3 regions of the Mumia flava genome follow, and region 1 is predicted to be linked to each of the others. Evidence: riboswitches for the same ligand, from Rfam matches in the RefSeq annotation. Region 1 holds a riboswitch; each other region holds the start of a gene.
What was found. Region 1 has a riboswitch for thiamine pyrophosphate ahead of thiM (hydroxyethylthiazole kinase). Riboswitches for the same ligand answer to the same signal wherever they lie in the genome.
Positions count from the first base shown of each region.

Region 2: another riboswitch for thiamine pyrophosphate. It lies ahead of CLV56_RS11005 (ECF transporter S component); the one in region 1 lies ahead of thiM (hydroxyethylthiazole kinase).
Region 3: another riboswitch for thiamine pyrophosphate. It lies ahead of thiO (glycine oxidase ThiO); the one in region 1 lies ahead of thiM (hydroxyethylthiazole kinase).

Region 1 is NZ_PGEZ01000002.1:776,867-782,551, reverse strand. Features, by position in the region: gene CLV56_RS17775 (acetolactate synthase large subunit) at 1-149, shown strand, start outside; gene ilvN (acetolactate synthase small subunit) at 146-682, shown strand; gene ilvC (ketol-acid reductoisomerase) at 760-1,788, shown strand; TPP riboswitch at 1,985-2,076, shown strand; gene thiM (hydroxyethylthiazole kinase) at 2,067-2,858, shown strand; gene thiE (thiamine phosphate synthase) at 2,867-3,514, shown strand; gene thiD (bifunctional hydroxymethylpyrimidine kinase/phosphomethylpyrimidine kinase) at 3,511-4,311, shown strand; gene CLV56_RS17745 (TenA family protein) at 4,308-4,988, shown strand; gene CLV56_RS17740 (hypothetical protein) at 5,226-5,685, opposite strand, start outside.
Region 2 is NZ_PGEZ01000001.1:2,315,849-2,321,533, reverse strand. Features, by position in the region: gene CLV56_RS11015 (energy-coupling factor transporter transmembrane component T family protein) at 1-596, opposite strand, end outside; gene CLV56_RS11010 (ABC transporter ATP-binding protein) at 593-2,107, opposite strand; gene CLV56_RS11005 (ECF transporter S component) at 2,104-2,721, opposite strand; TPP riboswitch at 2,735-2,852, opposite strand; gene CLV56_RS11000 (ankyrin repeat domain-containing protein) at 3,013-3,393, opposite strand; gene CLV56_RS10995 (SGNH/GDSL hydrolase family protein) at 3,403-4,101, opposite strand; gene CLV56_RS10990 (cupin domain-containing protein) at 4,328-4,678, opposite strand; gene CLV56_RS10985 (ABC transporter permease) at 4,683-5,579, opposite strand; gene CLV56_RS10980 (ABC transporter permease) at 5,576-5,685, opposite strand, start outside.
Region 3 is NZ_PGEZ01000001.1:1,279,974-1,285,658, forward strand. Features, by position in the region: gene CLV56_RS06060 (N-acetylmuramoyl-L-alanine amidase) at 1-252, shown strand, start outside; gene CLV56_RS06065 (GNAT family N-acetyltransferase) at 495-1,028, shown strand; gene CLV56_RS06070 (FMN-binding negative transcriptional regulator) at 994-1,650, opposite strand; gene groL (chaperonin GroEL) at 1,784-3,415, opposite strand; TPP riboswitch at 3,652-3,759, shown strand; gene thiO (glycine oxidase ThiO) at 3,761-4,972, shown strand; gene thiS (sulfur carrier protein ThiS) at 4,969-5,169, shown strand; gene CLV56_RS06090 (thiazole synthase) at 5,175-5,685, shown strand, end outside.

The sequences.
Region 1 (5,685 bases):
CGATGTCCATCAACGACGTCCCCGTCGTGATCGACTTCGTCGTCCACCGCGACGCGATGGTGTGGCCGATGGTCGCCGCCGGCGTCAGCAACGACATGATCCAGATCGCGCGCGACATGGCGCCCGACTTCGGAGAGGAAGAGCTGTGAGCACCCACACCCTGTCCGTCCTGGTCGAGAACACCCCCGGTGTGCTGGCTCGTGTGTCGAGCCTGTTCATGCGGCGCGGGTTCAACATCGAGTCGCTGGCGGTCGGCCCCACCGAGTATCCGGAGATCTCCCGGATGACGATCGTGGTCAACGTCGACGAGCTCCCGCTCGAGCAGGTCACCAAGCAGCTCAACAAGCTCGTCCAGGTCCTCAAGATCGTCGAGCTCGAGCCGGAGTCGGCCGTCGAGCGCGAGCTGATGCTGATCAAGGTCCGGGCCGACTCCCAGACCCGTGGACAGGTCCTCGAGACCGTCCAGCTGTTCCGCGCCAAGGTCGTCGACGTCGCGCCCGACGCCGTGACGATCGAGGCGACCGGCGACCCGGGCAAGCTCGCGGCGATGCTGCGGGTGCTCGAGCCGTTCGGCATCCGCGAGATCGCGCAGTCCGGACGCGTGGCGATCGGCCGTGGTGGCCGCTCGATCACCGACCGGGCCCTGCGTTCGGTCACGCCGTCGTCGACCCAGACCGCCTGAGCCGACGCACCCCGCCGTACCGGCCTGTCCGGTCCGGCACCCGAAGACCCACCGGCACAACGAGAAGGAGCCAACCCGTGCCTGAGCTGTACTACGACGACGACGCCGACCTGAGCGTCATCCAAGGCCGGAGCGTGGCCGTGCTGGGCTACGGCAGCCAGGGCCACGCCCACGCGCTGTCGCTGCGTGACTCCGGCGTCGACGTCCGCGTCGGCCTGCCGGAGGGATCGAAGAGCCGCGACAAGGCCGAGGCCGAGGGTCTGCGGGTCCTCACCCCGGCCGAGGCCGCCGCCGAGGCCGACGTGATCGTCATCCTGGCGCCGGACCACGTCCAGCGGAACCTCTACTCCGAGTCGGTCGAGCCGAACCTCAACGACGGCGACGCGCTGATCTTCGGACACGGCTTCAACATCCGCTTCGGCTACATCAAGCCCCCGGCCGGTGTCGACGTCGGCATGATCGCCCCGAAGGGCCCGGGCCACCTGGTCCGTCGCGAGTACGTCGAGGGCCGTGGCGTCCCGGTGCTCGTGGCCGTCGAGCAGGACGCGACCGGCAACGCCTGGCCGCTCGTCCTCTCGTACGCGAAGGGGATCGGCGGTCTGCGTGCCGGCGGCATCAAGACCACGTTCACCGAGGAGACCGAGACCGATCTCTTCGGCGAGCAGGCCGTGCTCTGCGGCGGCATGTCGGCGCTGGTCCAGGCCGGCTTCGAGACGCTGACCGAGGCCGGCTACCAGCCCGAGGTCGCGTACTTCGAGTGCCTCCACGAGCTCAAGCTGATCGTCGACCTGATGTACGAGGGCGGCATCGCCAAGCAGCGCTGGTCGGTCTCCGACACCGCCGAGTACGGCGACTACGTGTCGGGCCCGCGGGTCATCGACAGCCGCGTCAAGGACACCATGAAGGACGTCCTCGACGACATCAAGAGCGGCGCGTTCGCTGAGCGCTTCATCGCCGATCAGGACGCCGGTGCGCCGGAGTTCAAGAAGTTCCGCGAGGAGAGCGAGCAGCACCCGATCGAGGCCACCGGCCGCGAGCTGCGTCAGCTCATGGCGTGGGTGAAGAGCACCGACGACGACTACACGGAGGGCACCGCCGCCCGCTGACGCGACGCGGCTCCGTACCTCCTCGACGGCCCGGGCACCCCTGCGTACGGCAGGTGCCCGGGCCGCCGTACGTCCCGACCGCGATTCGTCGAGTTGCGGTCGGATCTGCGCCTGCGATTCGCGCCGGAACTCGACGAATCGCGGTCGCATGGGTGGGCTGGGTACGGGGTGGTGCGGGCGGTAGGGTGGGCGGCGAAGTCGATGGCCGGGGTGCCCGCAGGGCTGAGAACACACCCGCCGAACCTGATCCGGGTCATGCCGGCGAGAGGGAGCCACTGATGCTCGAACCATCCACCGTCGCCCACGTCCACACGCGTCTGCGCGAGACGTCACCGCTGGTGCAGGTCATCACGAACTACGTGTCGATGGACATCGCGGCCAACCTGCTGAACGCCGCCGGCGCCTCGCCGGCGATGGTCCACGACGCGCACGAGTCCGGCGAGTTCGCCCGGATCGCCGGCGCCGTGGTGGCCAACATCGGCACGCTGTCGGACCCGTGGGTCGACGGCATGCTCGCCGCGGTCGCGCAGGCCGAGGCCGACGGGACGCCGTGGATCCTCGACCCGGTCGCGGTCGGCGCCACCACCTTCCGTCGCGACACGGTCGACCGGCTGCTCGAGCACAACCCCGCGGTGATCCGCGGCAACGCCAGCGAGATCCTGGCGATCGCCACCTCGGCCGGTGCCGGACGCGGCGTGGACGCCGACGCGGCGGTCGAGGACGTACGGTCCGACGCGGAGGCGCTCGCGTCCAAGCTTGGCACGGTGGTCGCGATGACGGGCGCCACCGACCTCGTCACCGACGGCACCCGTTCGGTCACGATCACCGGCGGTGACCCGAGGGCGCCGATGATCACCGCGCTGGGCTGCTCGGCGAGCGCGCTGGTCGCCGCGTGCTGCGCGGTCCACGACGACGCGCTGGAGGCGTCCGCGTCGGCGCTCGCGATCCTGTCGGCCGCCGTCGAGAAGGCCGGCGAGAAGGCCGAGGGGCCCGGCTCGCTGCGCTGGCGGCTGCTGGACGCCCTGTCGACGCTGAGCGCCGACGAGGCCGCCGCGGTCGCGGCCCGCTGAGCCGCGCGATGGACCTGCGGCTCTACCTGGTCTCGGGCGACGTCCCGCTAGGCTCGGACCTGATCGACGTGCTGGAGCAGGCTGCGCTGGGCGGTGCGGCGACGATCCAGCTCCGGCTCAAGGGCGCATCGCCCGCCGAGCGCGTACGGCGGGCCGCTGAGGCGGCCGAGCGGCTCGCTCCGATCGGCACCACGTTCGTGGTCAACGACGACATCGACGCCGCGCTGGCGGTCGAGGGCGCCGGGCTGCACGTCGGCCCGGACGACCTGCACCCGGCGGCCGCCCGTGAAGCGCTCGGCCCCGACCGCGTGATCGGTTGGTCGTTGCACGACCTCGCGCAGCTCGACGACGCCGAGGCGCTCGCCGCGTCCGACTACCTCGCGGTGAGCCCGGTCTGGCCGACGCCGACAAAGCCCGACACCACCGCGCCGTGGGGGCTCGACGGCGTCCGCCGATTGCGCGACGCCGTACCGCCCGAGGTGCCGCTGCTCGCGATCGGCGGCATCGACGCGACCAACGCCGCGTCGGTGATCGACGCCGGTGCCGACGGGATCTGCGTGGTGTCGGCGATCTGCGCCGCCCCCGACCCGTACGGCGCCGCGATCGGGCTGCGCCGGGTCGTGGATGCCGCGCTGGACGAGAGGAGCATGCGATGACCAGCGTGCCCGTGATGCTGTCGATCGCCGGCTCCGACCCGTCGGGCGGAGCCGGGATCCAGGCCGACCTCAAGACCGCCACGGCGCTCGGGGTGTACGGCGCAGCGGCGCTGACCGCGCTCACCGTCCAGAACACCCGGGGCGTGACCGGGATCCACGGTGTCCCGCCGGCGTTCGTGGCCGACCAGGTCCGCGCGGTGCTGGACGACCTCGAGGTCGGCGCGATCAAGATCGGCATGCTCGGCACGGCCGACGTCGTCGACGCGGTCGCCGAGGTCCTCGCCGGCACCGACGTCCCCGTCGTGCTCGACCCGGTGATGGTGGCGACGTCGGGGGACCGGCTCGTGCCGGAGGACGCGGTCGAGGCGATCCGCGACCGGCTCGTGCCGAGGGCCACGGTCGTCACCCCGAACGTCCCCGAGGCCGCGGTGCTCGCCGGGGTCGCGCCGGCGCGGAGCGTCGACGACCTGGGCGCGGCCTCCCGGGCGCTGCGCGAGGCCGGTGCCGCAGCGGCACTGGTCAAGGGCGGCCACCTCGGCGGTCCCGAGAGCGTCGACGTGCTCGCCGACACCGCGGGCGTGCGGGCGTACGCGTCGCCGCGGGTCGCGACCCGCAACACCCACGGCACCGGCTGCACGCTGTCGTCGGCGATCGCGTCCGGGATCGCCTCGGGCCTCGCGCTGCGCGACGCCGTCGGGGCCGCCAAGGACTACCTGGACGGCGCGCTGGACGCCGGCGCCGACCTCGAGATCGGGCACGGGCACGGGCCCGTCGACCACCTCTGGAGGACACGATGAGCTTCTCGGCCGACGCCTGGGACGAGGTCGCGGACTGGTACGACGCGATCCTCGCCCACCCGTTCGTCAGCGGGCTGGCCGACGGGACGCTGCCGACCGAGGTCTACACGCGCTACCTGCTCGACGACGCGCACTACCTCGCGTCGTACGCCGGGACGCTGGCGATGCTGTCGGCCCGCGCCGGCGAACCCGCACTCGCGGCGGACCTGGCCCGCGCCGCCGCGGAGGCCGTCGACGCCGAACGGCTGCTGCACCAGCAGTTCCTCGCACCGCTCGGGATCGATCCCGACTCGCCCGACGCTGCGGAGCCGACGCCGACCTGTCGCGCCTACGTGGGCACGCTCCAGACCGACGCGGCGTACGCGCCGGTGGAGGTCGGTCTCGCCGGCGTCCTGCCGTGCTTCCGGGTCTACCTCGAGGTCGGACGCGCCATCGCTGCGCGCGCCGCCGACCCCGACCACCCGTACCGCGCGTGGATCGACACCTACTCCGACCCCGCGTTCGACGCGGCGGTCACGCGGGTGGAGGACTGGACCGACAAGCTCGCGGCCGCGGCGGCCCCGGGGCGGCGCGCGGAGATGCTCGCGGCGTACGTCCGGGCGACGCGGTTCGAGTGGATGTTCTGGGACGCGTCCTGGCGCGGGGAGACCTGGCCGGAGGCCGGCGGAGCTGCCTGACGATCGGCGTCCAGGTTCGCCGTACGGAACGTGCCTGCGTTCGGTCCACGACCACGGACGTGCCTGCGTTCCGTACCGCAGGCCGGTCGCGCTGCAGGCATCTGCGTCGCCGGTGGGACGCGGCGGGCGGACGTGCCTGCGTTGGAACCGCCTGCGGCTGCGGAACGCAGGCGCCTGCGTCCAGGAGTATCGACCGCAGGCGCGTACGTCGGGACGTGCCGCGCCGGTCGGCTCGGCTCAGACCGAGTCGGACGTCGAGTCGGCGCGCCGCAGCTCGGACTGCGAGAGGACGTTGACCGTCAAGCCGTGCTGCCACGCCTCGTGACGGAGGAACCCCACGACGGAGTCCACGGACCCCTTCGATGCGATCGGCAGATCCCACGCTTCGGCACTCCCGCGGCCCCGGGTGCGTACGTAGACCCAGCCGAACTCGGGCGCGCCCCACAGCAGATCGAGGAGCTGGAAGACCCCGATGTTCGGAAGGATCACGGCGACGTAGTCGACCTCGGTCCAGGTGACCGAAGCGAGCTCCTTGCCGGTGCGGTCCCGCATGCCGAGGGCGGTCACGCTCGAGACGAGCTCGCGGCCCCCGAACCGCGTGTGCCAGTGCCGCACGCGGAGCGCGGTCGCGACCACCACGACGACGACGCCGATCGGGAGGACGAGGTCGGCGCGGCCGGGGAAGAACGGGCCACCG
Region 2 (5,685 bases), on a different contig from region 1:
CGCTCGTGGGCCGTCGCGAACCCGCGCGCGTCCATCGCCGTCGCCATCCGGCCCGCGTCCCGCAGCGCGGAGACGAGCAGCGCGAACGCGAGCGCGGCCCCGTGCCGCGCGGACGACAGCGGGTTCGCCGTCGGGCCGAACCCCCGCGCCCGCCTGGCGCGATCCAGCTGGATCCAGGTCTCCCGGAGCAGCGCGAACCGCTGCAGCGCCGCCGCGAACGCCACCGCGAACCGCGGCGGCACTCTCAGCCGCTGCCCCAGCTCGTCGGCCAGCCGCGGCGGGTCGAGGAACGCGGCGAGCACGGCGCCCGGGAGCGCGAGCACGACGATCCGCAGACCGGCGGTCAGCGCCACCTCGAGGTCGTGGCCACCCAGCAGCCAGGTCGACCACGTGACCGACGCCGACGCCACCGCCACGGCGAGGAACCGCACGAGCGCGAACCGCAGCGACGGCACGCAGAACGCCCCGACCACCGCGTACGCCCCGAGCGTCACGAGCCCGGTCGCAAGGTCGCGGACCGCGAGCGACGCGACGATCGCGAGCGACCCGGCGGCCAGCAGGGCCAGCGGGTTCGCCTCCCGCACGACCGCCCTCACGGCGCCCCCTCCCCTTCGCGCTGTGTGACCGCAGCCCCGTTCTCGACGGCAGATTCCGGGGCTGGGGTCACAGAGCGCGAAGGGAGTGCCACGCGGTGGTCGGTCAGGGCGATCAGGACGGCGTCATGGGTGGCGGCGGCGACGGCGGCGCCGGCGTCCGCGGCGCCGCGCATCCAGCCGGCGACCGCCGCCCAGGTCCGGCGGTCCTGGCCCACGGTCGGCTCGTCGAGCAGCGCGACGGCAGGCCGGTGAGCCAGCGCGGCCGCCAGCGCGAGCCGTCGCTGCTCCCCGCCGGACAGGCGGTACGGGTGGGCGTCCGCGTGCTGGGTCAGGCCGAGGTGGTCCAGCACCGCGTCGACGTCGACCGTGACGCCGAGCCGCCCCCCGGTCGCCGCGACCTCGTCACGCACCCGGGTCGTGAGGAAGCCGTGCTCCGGGTTCTGCGGGACCCATCCGAGCAGCCGGGCGAGATCGCGTGACCGCGTGCGGTGCAGCGGCTTGCGCGTCGGCGCGTGCACCCGACCGGAGGTCGGCGCGAGCAGCCCACCGAAGGCGGCGAGGAGCGTCGACTTCCCCGCCCCGCTCGGACCGGTGAACGCGGTCACCGCTGCGGGATCCACCTCCGTGTCGATCGCATGCAGGGCGGGCGTGAGGGTGGTGCCGCGCATCGTCACCCGGCGCAGGTCGACGCCGAGGCCCTCGGCGCGCAGCGTCGGAACCGGCCCGTCGGGCGCCACCAGAACGGACGGCGGGAGCACCGGCTCCGGCACGACGGCCCCCGGCATCCACACCCCTGCCGCCGCGAGCTCGTCGCGCATCGTCGACGCGAACCCCTCCGGGTCGGCGTCCCGCACGACTGCGCCGTGGGCATCGAGGACCACGACCCGGTCGACGTGGGCGAGCCACGGCTCGATCCGGTGCTCGACCACGACCAGCCCCGCCCCCGTACGGTCGAGCGCCTCGAGGACGCAGGCCCGGACGGCGACCGCGTTGGGCTCGTCGAGCATCGACGTCGGCTCGTCGAGGAGGAGCAGGTCGGGCTCGCACGCGAGCACACCGGCCAGCGCGAGCCGCTGCTGCTCGCCACCGGACAACGCAGCGGTGGGGTGCCCCGGCCCGTACGGGAGCCGGACCGCGGCGAGCGCGTCGGCGACCCGGCGCGGCATGGGGTCCCGGGGCAGCCGTGCGTTCTCGAGCCCGAACGCGACGTCGCGCCCGATCCGCTCGGCGACGACGGCGTCACCGGGATTCTGCAGGAGCATCCCGGTCCGGCCGCCCACGGCGACCTCGCCCGTACGCTCGCCGAGGCCCGCGCTCTCGAGCACGCCCGCGAGCGCCCGCAGCACGGTCGACTTCCCCGCGCCCGACGGACCGGCGAGCAGGACCCGCTCCCCTGGCGCGACGTCGAGGTCGAGTCCGTCCAGGACCGGTGTCGTACGCCCGAGCGGTCGCCAGGTCAGGTCCCGGATCCGTGCGGCTCCGGTCTCGACCGTGGCCGCGGTCGTCGTCATCGCGCGGCGGTCGACTGCGCCGGCGCACCGGCCCGGTCGTGGTACTCGCGGCCCGCACCGAAGGCGTCCAGCGCCCCGGTGGCTGCGAGCGCGCGGACCAGCAGCCACCCGCCGAGCCCGGCGATCACGGCGCCCGACGCCATGAACAGCCCGCCGTAGACGAGCCGGTAGCCGACGCTCCAGTCGGCCCAGTACACGTTCCACTCGTACGCGACCGCGAACAGCGCGGATCCGGCCCCCGACAGCGCCGCCGCGACGACGCCCCAGCGCCGCCACATCAGCAGCGCGAACACGACCTCGGCGCCGAGGCCCTGCACGATCCCGGACATGATCGAGCTCATCCCCCACTGGTTGCCCAGCATCAGCGCGACGACGGCGGCGATCACCTCCGTGGAGAACGCGGCGCCGGGGCGGCGTACGACGAGGCCGCCGATCACACCGCCGAGCAGCCACGGTCCGGAGATCGCGCCGATGCTCGGCGGGAACGCGAAGAAGGACGCGGTGCTGACCACCGCGTACAGCTGGTTCCAGCCCCAGAAGATCACGCCGACCGCGACGCCGAGCATCGCGACGGTGACGAGATCGATCGTCCGATAACGGAACAGATCAGACATGCGGGTACGGCTGGCTGAGGCCATGATGACTCCCTTCGCCGGTGCTAACCGGTGCAGGTTCGGAGGGTCTGCGGCTCGTCCGCACTCTCAGCGCGCCGTGCCTCGGCACGCGCGCTCCCCTGTCGTTCGCCGTGAAGCCTAGCGCGTCCCGACCGCCGCCGGGAACGGCCGCCGCCCCTCCGCCGGTCGAGACCCGTCCCCCCGCCGGTCGAGACCCGTCCCTCCGCCGGTCGAGGCGGAGCGGAGCGACGATCGAGACCCTCGGCGTTCGACGTCGGCGCCCGGCTTCGGTCAGCTCAGCAGGGACTCGCGGCCGAACATCGCCGCCGCCACCCGCGCCGAGGGCGTCCCGACGTCGGGGTCGGCCCCGGCGCCGACGAGGATCGAGACCACCAGGTCCTCGCCCTTGAAGATCGCCCCGGCCAGCGGGCTCTGCCCCTGGTCGTTGAGCTGGTTGACGTCCGCTCCGGCGTCGGCCAGGCGCTGCACGAGGTCGGCGTGACCGTGGTACGCGGCCAGCATCAGCAGCGTGTTGCCGCTGGGATCGGTGAGGCCGACCGGCACGCCGGCCTCGACGTAGGCGAGCAGGCGATCGGTCTCGCCCTCGCGCGCCAGGTCGAACATCTGGTGCGCGAGCTCGACGACCTCGGGGTCCGGCTCGCTGCTTCCCATACGAGGACGTTACCCGGCCAGACCCGCGATCCGCGTGGCGACGGCCTCACCGAACGCACGGTGCCCGTCCGTCGTGAGGTGCAGCCCGTCGGACAGGTACGGCAGGTCGAGGTCGCGCGTCGAGACGTACGCGACGCCGTGGTCGCCCGTCAGCACCGCCAGCTCGGTGTCGACCCAGGCTGCGCCTGCGGCCCGAGCCGGAGCGGCGGCGGGGCCGACCACGACGACATCGAGTCCGTCGAGCGGCGCGAGCACCCGCTCGAACCCCGCACGCAGGTCGGCGACCGACTGATCCACGTCGTTGAGCCCACCCTCGAGCACGACCAGGTCGGCCCCGCCCTCGACGGCACGCTCGACCCGCGCTGCGAACGACGCTCCGCGGCACGGGCTCGCCGCCGCGCTGAACCCCGACCCGGAGAACGCGTCCACGTGCACGCGTCCCTCGAGCCGTGACGTCCAGGCCTGCGACGGATCGCGCAGACCGAGCCCCGCGGACCACGAGTCCCCGACGACGACGATCCGCGGTCCGGTGCCCGTCGGAGGCTCTGCGCGGCGCGCTGCCGCTCCGGCCGCGAACGTCTCGCAGCGCCGTACGTCCGCACCGACCGCCTCGTCGGCGAGCCGGGTGGAGGCGACGAGAGCGGTGAGCAGGATGCACAGCGACAGCACGCCGAACCTCAGTGCGAGGCGGCGCGGGAACGTGATCACAGCGCCATGGTCGCTCGTGCGTCACGCCGACCCCAGGGATTCGGACATCCGATGCCGAACCGTGACTCCGCGTCTCGATCCTCGCTCCGCTCGGCCTCGACGAACGACCGGTCTGACTCCGCGTCTCGATCCTCGCTCCGCTCGGCCTCGACGAACCGGGGCCGCCGTTGGTCGAGGCGCGAGCGCAGCGAGCGATCGAGACCCCGCCAGCCGGCTACGGAAACCGTCAGACCACGTAGATCTTGCGCAGGCGGTCGCGGATCTCCCAGACCGTACGCTCGCCGGCGCGCAGCCGGACCGCGATGCCGGGACCGAGCTCCAGCACGGCCCCGTCCTCGAACGTCACCGTGCCCGAGCCCGACAGCACCACGAAGATCTCGTCGGCCTCGGTGTCGCGCACCGTGCCCTCGGTGATCTCCCAGATCCCCACCTCGATCCCGCCGAGCTCGGCGAGCCCCGCCGAAGCGGTCGCCGGCGCACCGGCGACCACGTCGGACGGGTCGAGCTCGTCGGACTCGAGCGGGTGGCTGCGGACGTCGGGCGACAGCACACGCGGAACAGCAGACTCGGTGCTCATCGACTCACCCGCCCGTGAACGTGCGGGCCACGGCCGCGTTGTCGTCGCCGGATCGGCGCAGCACGAGCCACACCACCGTGAGCGCTACCAGCGTCAGCAGCAGCATCACGGTGGACAGCGCCGCGATCTCGGGCCGCAGCCCGGTCTTCAGGGAGCCCAGCACGTAGACCGGCCACGGCGTGTAGCCGGGGACCTGCACGAACGACGCCACGATCGTGTTGTCCATGCTCAGCGTGAAGGCGAGCAGCGCACCGGCGAAGATGCCGGGGCCGGCCTGCGGGAGGGTGATCTGGCGGAACCGGTTCCACGGCGTCGCGTACAGGTCGGCCGCGGCCTCCTCCACCTGGTCGTCCATCCCCTGCATCCGCGCCCGCACGATGAACGTGACGACCGCGATCGCGAGCGACGTGTGGACGATCACGAGGCGGACCATGCCGTTGTTCACCGGACCGATGCCGACGTCCGTGCCCAGGGTGACGAGCCACGGCAGGATCGAGATGCCGTCGATGATCTCCGGGGTGATCAGCGTCAGAGCGAGCAGCGCGGTCAGCAGGGCTGCCCAGCGCGCCTTCGCCCCCGCACGCGCCAGCGCCACACCGCCGATCGTGCCGAGGACCGTCGCCACCAGCGACGCCAGCACGCCTGCGACCAGCGAGGTGATCACCGCGTCGATCATCACCGGGTTGTCGACCGCGGACTGGTACGCGTCGAAGCCGAAGCCCTTCCACGCACCCAGCAGCCGTCCGGTGTTGAACGAGTAGCCGACGATCACGAGGATCGGCAGGAACAGGAACCCGAAGACCGCGATCCCGAACAGGTTCAGGCCCAGCTTCGCCGGGTCGTGCCGCCGGGGCCGCCGCGCGGGCGCAGGCGCCGTCGTCTCCGCCGTGGTGGTGCTCATCGTGCCCCCTCCAGGTCGAGGTGTCGCGCTCGTCGCAGCAGCGCCCGTACGGCCAGGAACACCAGGCCGACCACGACGACCGTCAGCAGCACGAACGCCATCAGGG
Region 3 (5,685 bases), on a different contig from region 1:
GGGTTCGGACGTGACGTCCGGCGGGCGCTGGCGCAGCGCGGGTTCCGGAAGGCGAACTACATCGCGGGCGGGGACGGCTTCGACATCAGGGGCGACCTCGCGACCCTCAACCTCAGCCGGATCCCGACCGTCATGGTCGAGCTCGGCAACATGCGCAACCGCCGCGAGGCGAAGGTGATGCACAGCAAGCGTGGCCAGAAGCGGTACGCCCGTGCCCTCGCCGCCGGCGTCCGACGGTCGCTGCTGGGCTGAGGCGGCTTCGGGCTGTCGGCCGTACGGCGAGGCTCGCGCGGCGCCCGCGCAGCGCGACGACGTGGAGGGTCGTTCTCATTCTCGCGCACACCGTGCGCGCACGGTGTGCGCGAGAATGAGCCGACGGCGGCCACAACCGTGTGGGACTACCTCCGGCCACGACCGTCGGCGGGACGACGAGGCGACGGTCGCAGGCGGCCTCGTGACCCGCGCGCGCCGAGCGACGCACCTACGCTCGGTCTGTGCAGCTCCAGACTCGGGCGACCAAGGACCTCGGTGGCTCCGCGCTGCGCCAGATCCGCGCATTCCTCGTCCGCAGCTTCGACGGCGATCTCGGCGCCGAGGACTGGGAGCACACCCTCGGTGGCACCCACGTGCTCGCGTACCGCTCGGGCGTGCTCCTCGGGCACGCGTCCGTCGTCACCCGGACGCTCTGGATCGGCACCCGCTCGTACGCCACCGGGTACGTCGAGGGTGTGGCGGTGGCGGCGACGCGGCGCCGGCGCGGCCTCGGGACCGCACTCATGGGCGAGGTCGCCCGCCTGATCGAGGACGGCTACGACCTCGGCGCGCTCGCGTCGACCGATCTGGCTCTGCCGTTCTACGGCGCCGCCGGGTGGATCCCGTGGCGCGGGCCGACGTCCGTGGTGCGGCCCGACGGCTCGGCGGTGCGGACGCCGGAGGACGACGGGTCGGTGTTCGTCCTGCCCTGTGGCCACGTCCTGGACGCGAGCGCGCCCATCAGCTGCGACTGGCGTCGCGGTGACGTGTGGTGAGCCCGGCCGCCATCGCGTCGGCGACCTCGGCGGCGGCGGCCGCGCTCTCGCCGCGCAGCCCCTCCACGACGCCGCGACGGTCTGCTTCGGAGCGGTTCTGACTCAGCTTCGCCTTCGCCTCGACGGCGTCGACCTGGATCTCGACCCCGACGATCGCCCGCAGCTGCTGGTCGACGAACGCGTCCGGCGCGTCGGTCACGTCCCACACGGGCGTACGGGTGCTCTCGTGGTGCCGGGTGAGCCGCGTGACGGCGTCGCGGACCCAGTCGGGGTCGTCGTGGACCCTCACGGTGCCGCGCAGGTGGACGGCCGAGTAGTTCCAGGTCGGGACCACGCGGCCGTGCTCGCGCTTCGTCGCATACCAGGACGGCGACACGTACGCCTGAGGACCGTTCACGACCATCAGCGCCGCGGCGTCGTCCACGATCGTGCGCCAGTGCGCGTTGGCCCTCGCCATGTGGGCGACGACCCGGGACTCCTCACGCAGCCACAGCACCGGCAGCAGCGTCGACTGCGGACGACCGTCCGCGTCGACGGTGACCAGGTCCCCGGCGCCCACGGCCGCGACCAGGGCATCGATCTCGGCCGCATCGTCCAGCGCGTTCGGGCGGGGCACGTACATGCGACCACGGTACGCGGCGGGACGGACGGGGCAGGGCCGGCAGGGGAGGGCCGGACGCGACGGAGCCCCGTCGATCCGTGAGGACCGGCGGGGCTCCGTGCTGCGAGCGTGCGCTCGGGTTCCGATCAGGCGATCAGAAGCCCATGCCGCCCATGTCGCCCATGCCGCCGTCCGGCATCGCCGGAGCAGCCTTCTCGGGCTTGTCGGCGACGACGGCCTCGGTGGTGAGGAACAGCGCCGCGATCGACGCGGCGTTCTGCAGCGCCGAGCGGGTCACCTTGGCCGGGTCGAGGATGCCCTCGGCGATCAGGTCGACGTACTCGCCGGTGGCCGCGTTGAGACCGTGGCCGGCCGCGAGACCGGACACCTTCTCCGCCACGACGCCGCCCTCGAGGCCCGCGTTGACCGCGATCTGCTTCAGCGGGGCCGAGGCCGCCGCCTTCACGATCTGGGCACCGGTGGCCTCGTCGCCCTCGAGCTCCAGCTTCTCGAACGCCGCGGCGGTCGCCTGGACGAGCGCCACGCCGCCACCGGCGACGATGCCCTCCTCGACGGCGGCCTTCGCGTTGCGAACGGCGTCCTCGATGCGGTGCTTGCGCTCCTTGAGCTCGACCTCGGTGGCCGCGCCGACCTTGATGACGGCCACGCCGCCGGCCAGCTTGGCGAGGCGCTCCTGGAGCTTCTCGCGGTCGTAGTCCGAGTCGGAGTTCTCGATCTCGGCACGGATCTGGTTGACGCGACCGGCGATCTGGTCGTCCGAGCCGGCGCCGTCGACGATCGTGGTCTCGTCCTTGGTCACGACGACCTTGCGGGCCGTGCCGAGCAGCGACAGGTCGGCGTTCTCGAGCTTGAGACCGACCTCCTCGCTGATCACCTCGCCACCGGTGAGGATGGCGATGTCGGCCAGCATGGCCTTGCGGCGGTCACCGAAGCCCGGAGCCTTGACGGCGACGGACTTGAACGTGCCCTTGACCTTGTTGACGACCAGGGTGGCCAGCGCCTCGCCCTCGATGTCCTCGGCGATGATCAGCAGCGGCTTGCCCGACTGCATGACCTTCTCCAGGACCGGGACCATGTCCTTCACGCTGGAGATCTTGGAGTTGACGATGAGGATGTAGGGATCCTCGAGCACCGCCTCCATGCGCTCCGGGTCGGTGTAGAAGTACTGCGAGATGTAGCCCTTGTCGAAGCGCATGCCCTCGGTGAGCTCGAGCTCGAGCCCGAAGGTGTTGCTCTCCTCGACGGTGATGACGCCTTCCTTGCCGACCTTGTCCATCGCCTCGGCGATGATCTCGCCGACGCCGGTGTCAGCAGCGGAGATCGCGGCCGTCGAAGCAATCTGCTCCTTGGTCTCGATGTCCTTGGCCATCCCGAGCAGCTGACCGCTGATCGCCTCGACGGCCTGCTCGATGCCGCGCTTCAGCGCGATCGGGTTGGCGCCGGCGGCGACGTTGCGCAGGCCCTCACGGACCAGCGCCTGCGCCAGGACGGTCGCCGTGGTCGTGCCGTCGCCCGCGACGTCGTCGGTCTTCTTCGCGACCTCCTTGACGAGCTCGGCACCGATCTTCTCGTACGGGTCCTCGAGCTCGATCTCCTTGGCGATGCTCACGCCGTCGTTGGTGATCGTGGGGGCGCCCCACTTCTTCTCGAGCACGACGTTGCGGCCCTTGGGGCCGAGGGTCACCTTGACGGCGTCGGCGAGGGTGTTCATCCCGCGCTCGAGGCCGCGCCGGGCTTCCTCGTTGAATGCAATGGTCTTCGGCATGTCTCCCGCGATTCCTCCGCGTAGAGGTGGATGGGCCAGGCGATGCCCGCGACGGACGGCCCGCGTCCGCGACGATCCCTTCTCGCCGCGACCTTCGAGCCTCATCGGTCTGACCCGATTCGTACCTAGCACTCGTACGAGACGAGTGCTAAGTCCAGTTTTAGCACTCGGACCTGACGAGTGCAAAGGTGGGCCGTCCGGGTTTGACCCGGCACGCCTCGCCTTCCTAGGGTGCCTCACGTCCACGCGGGAGCCCAGGCACGGGCTGAGAGGGGGCTGACGCCGCCCCGACCGCCGAACCTGATCCGGGTCATGCCGGCGAAGGGAGTCGGAGTGTCGCCGTCGGTGTCCCCCACCCAGGCGGGTTCTCGCCCGCGCTCACCCGCCGGGCGCAGCCGTACGTCGGTCGCGGTGGTGGGCGCCGGGATCGTCGGGCTGTCGTGCGCCTGGCGGCTGGCCGAGCACGGGCACGACGTGACGATGTTCGACCCCGCACCCGGGCAGGGCGCGTCCTGGGCCGCGGCCGGGATGCTCGCGCCGGGGGGCGAGGCGTGGTTCGGCGAGGAGGCGCTGCTGGCGCTCGGGACGAGCTCGCTCCGGCGGTGGCCGCGGTTCGCCGCCGACCTGGGGAGGACGAGCGGGCAGGATCCCGAGCTTCGTCGAGCAGGGACGCTGCTCGCGGCCGCCACCGGCGACGACGCCTCGGACGTGGAGCGGTCGGTCGCGCTGATGCGGCGGCACGGGATCGCGGTCGAGCCGGTCGGGCGGCGCGAGCTCCGGCGGCGCGAGGGCGCGCTCCACCCGGCACTCCACGGCGCGTACGCGGTGCCGGGTGACCACAGCGTCGACAACCGGCGCCTCACCGCCGCACTCCGTGAGGCGGTCCGAGCACGCGGCGTCGAGCTGGTCGCCGACCACGCCGACGTGGTCACCACGGACGGCACGGCGGAGGGGGTCAGGACCCGTTCCGACGGGCGTACGCATCGCGCCGACGTGGTCGTCGCCGCGGGTGGGGCGCGGCTGCGTGAGACGACCGGGGTGCCGCCCGCCCTCGCAGACGCGGTCCGGCCCGTGAAGGGTCAGATCCTGCGGGTACGGGGCGGCGCGGGACTGCTGAAGCACACCGTCCGGGCGCTCGTGCGCGGCACGGGCGTGTACCTGGTCCCGCGCGACGACGGCGAGATCGTCGTCGGCGCGACGACCGAGGAGGTCGGGTACGACGAGGACGTGACCGTGGAGGCGGTCCACGACCTGCTGCGGGTCGCGGTCCAGGTCGTCCCCGAGCTGCGGGGCTGCCGCTTCACCGACGCGGTCGCGCGGCTGCGACCGGGGACGCCGGACAACCTTCCGCTCGTCGGACCGGCCGACGTGCACGGACTGCTCGTCGCGACCGGCCACTACCGCTCCGGCGTCCTCCTCGCGCCCCTGACGGCCGACGCGATCGTCGCGCACGTCGAGGGGCGACCCGATCCGATGCCCGAAGCCGACCCGCGGCGCATCGCCCGGCGCACGGCCGCCAGCCCTACCCCCAGTCCCGCAACCCGAGGAGAACGATGAGCGTCCAGGTCAACGGCGAGGACCGCGACCTCGCCACCCCGATCACCGTGGCCGACCTTCTGGTCGCGCTCGCGCTGCCGCGCCGTGACGTCGCGGTCGCCGTCGACGGAGCGGTCGTGCCACGGTCGACGTGGGAGTCCGCGATCGTCGACGAGGAGTCCGAGGTCGAGGTCGTCACCGCGGTCCAGGGCGGGTGAGCGCGATGTCCGACGACCTCGAGATCGCCGGCGCCTCGCTGCGCAGCCGGTTGTTCCTCGGCACGGGCGGGATCGCGTCGCCGAGCGTCCTCGCCGCCTGCCTCGCCGCCAGCGCCACCGACCTCGTCACGGTCGCGATCCGCAGGGTCGGTCCCGACTCGCCAGGATCGATCCTCGAGGTGGTTCGCGACCACGGCGCACGCATCCTCCCGAACACCGCCGGGTGCCACACGGCGCGCGAGGCCGTCCTCACGGCCCGCCTGGCCCGCGAGGCGCTCGGGACGGACTGGGTGAAGCTCGAGGTGGTCGCCGACGACGACACCCTGCTCCCGGACGTCGTCGAGCTGCTCGACGCGGCCGAGACGCTGGTCCGCGACGGCTTCACCGTCCTCCCGTACACCAACGCCGACCTGGTCACCGCACGCCGGCTCGCCGACCTCGGGTGCGCGACCGTGATGCCGCTCGGAGCACCGATCGGCTCCGGACTCGGGATCACCGACCCGCGAGCGATCGCTG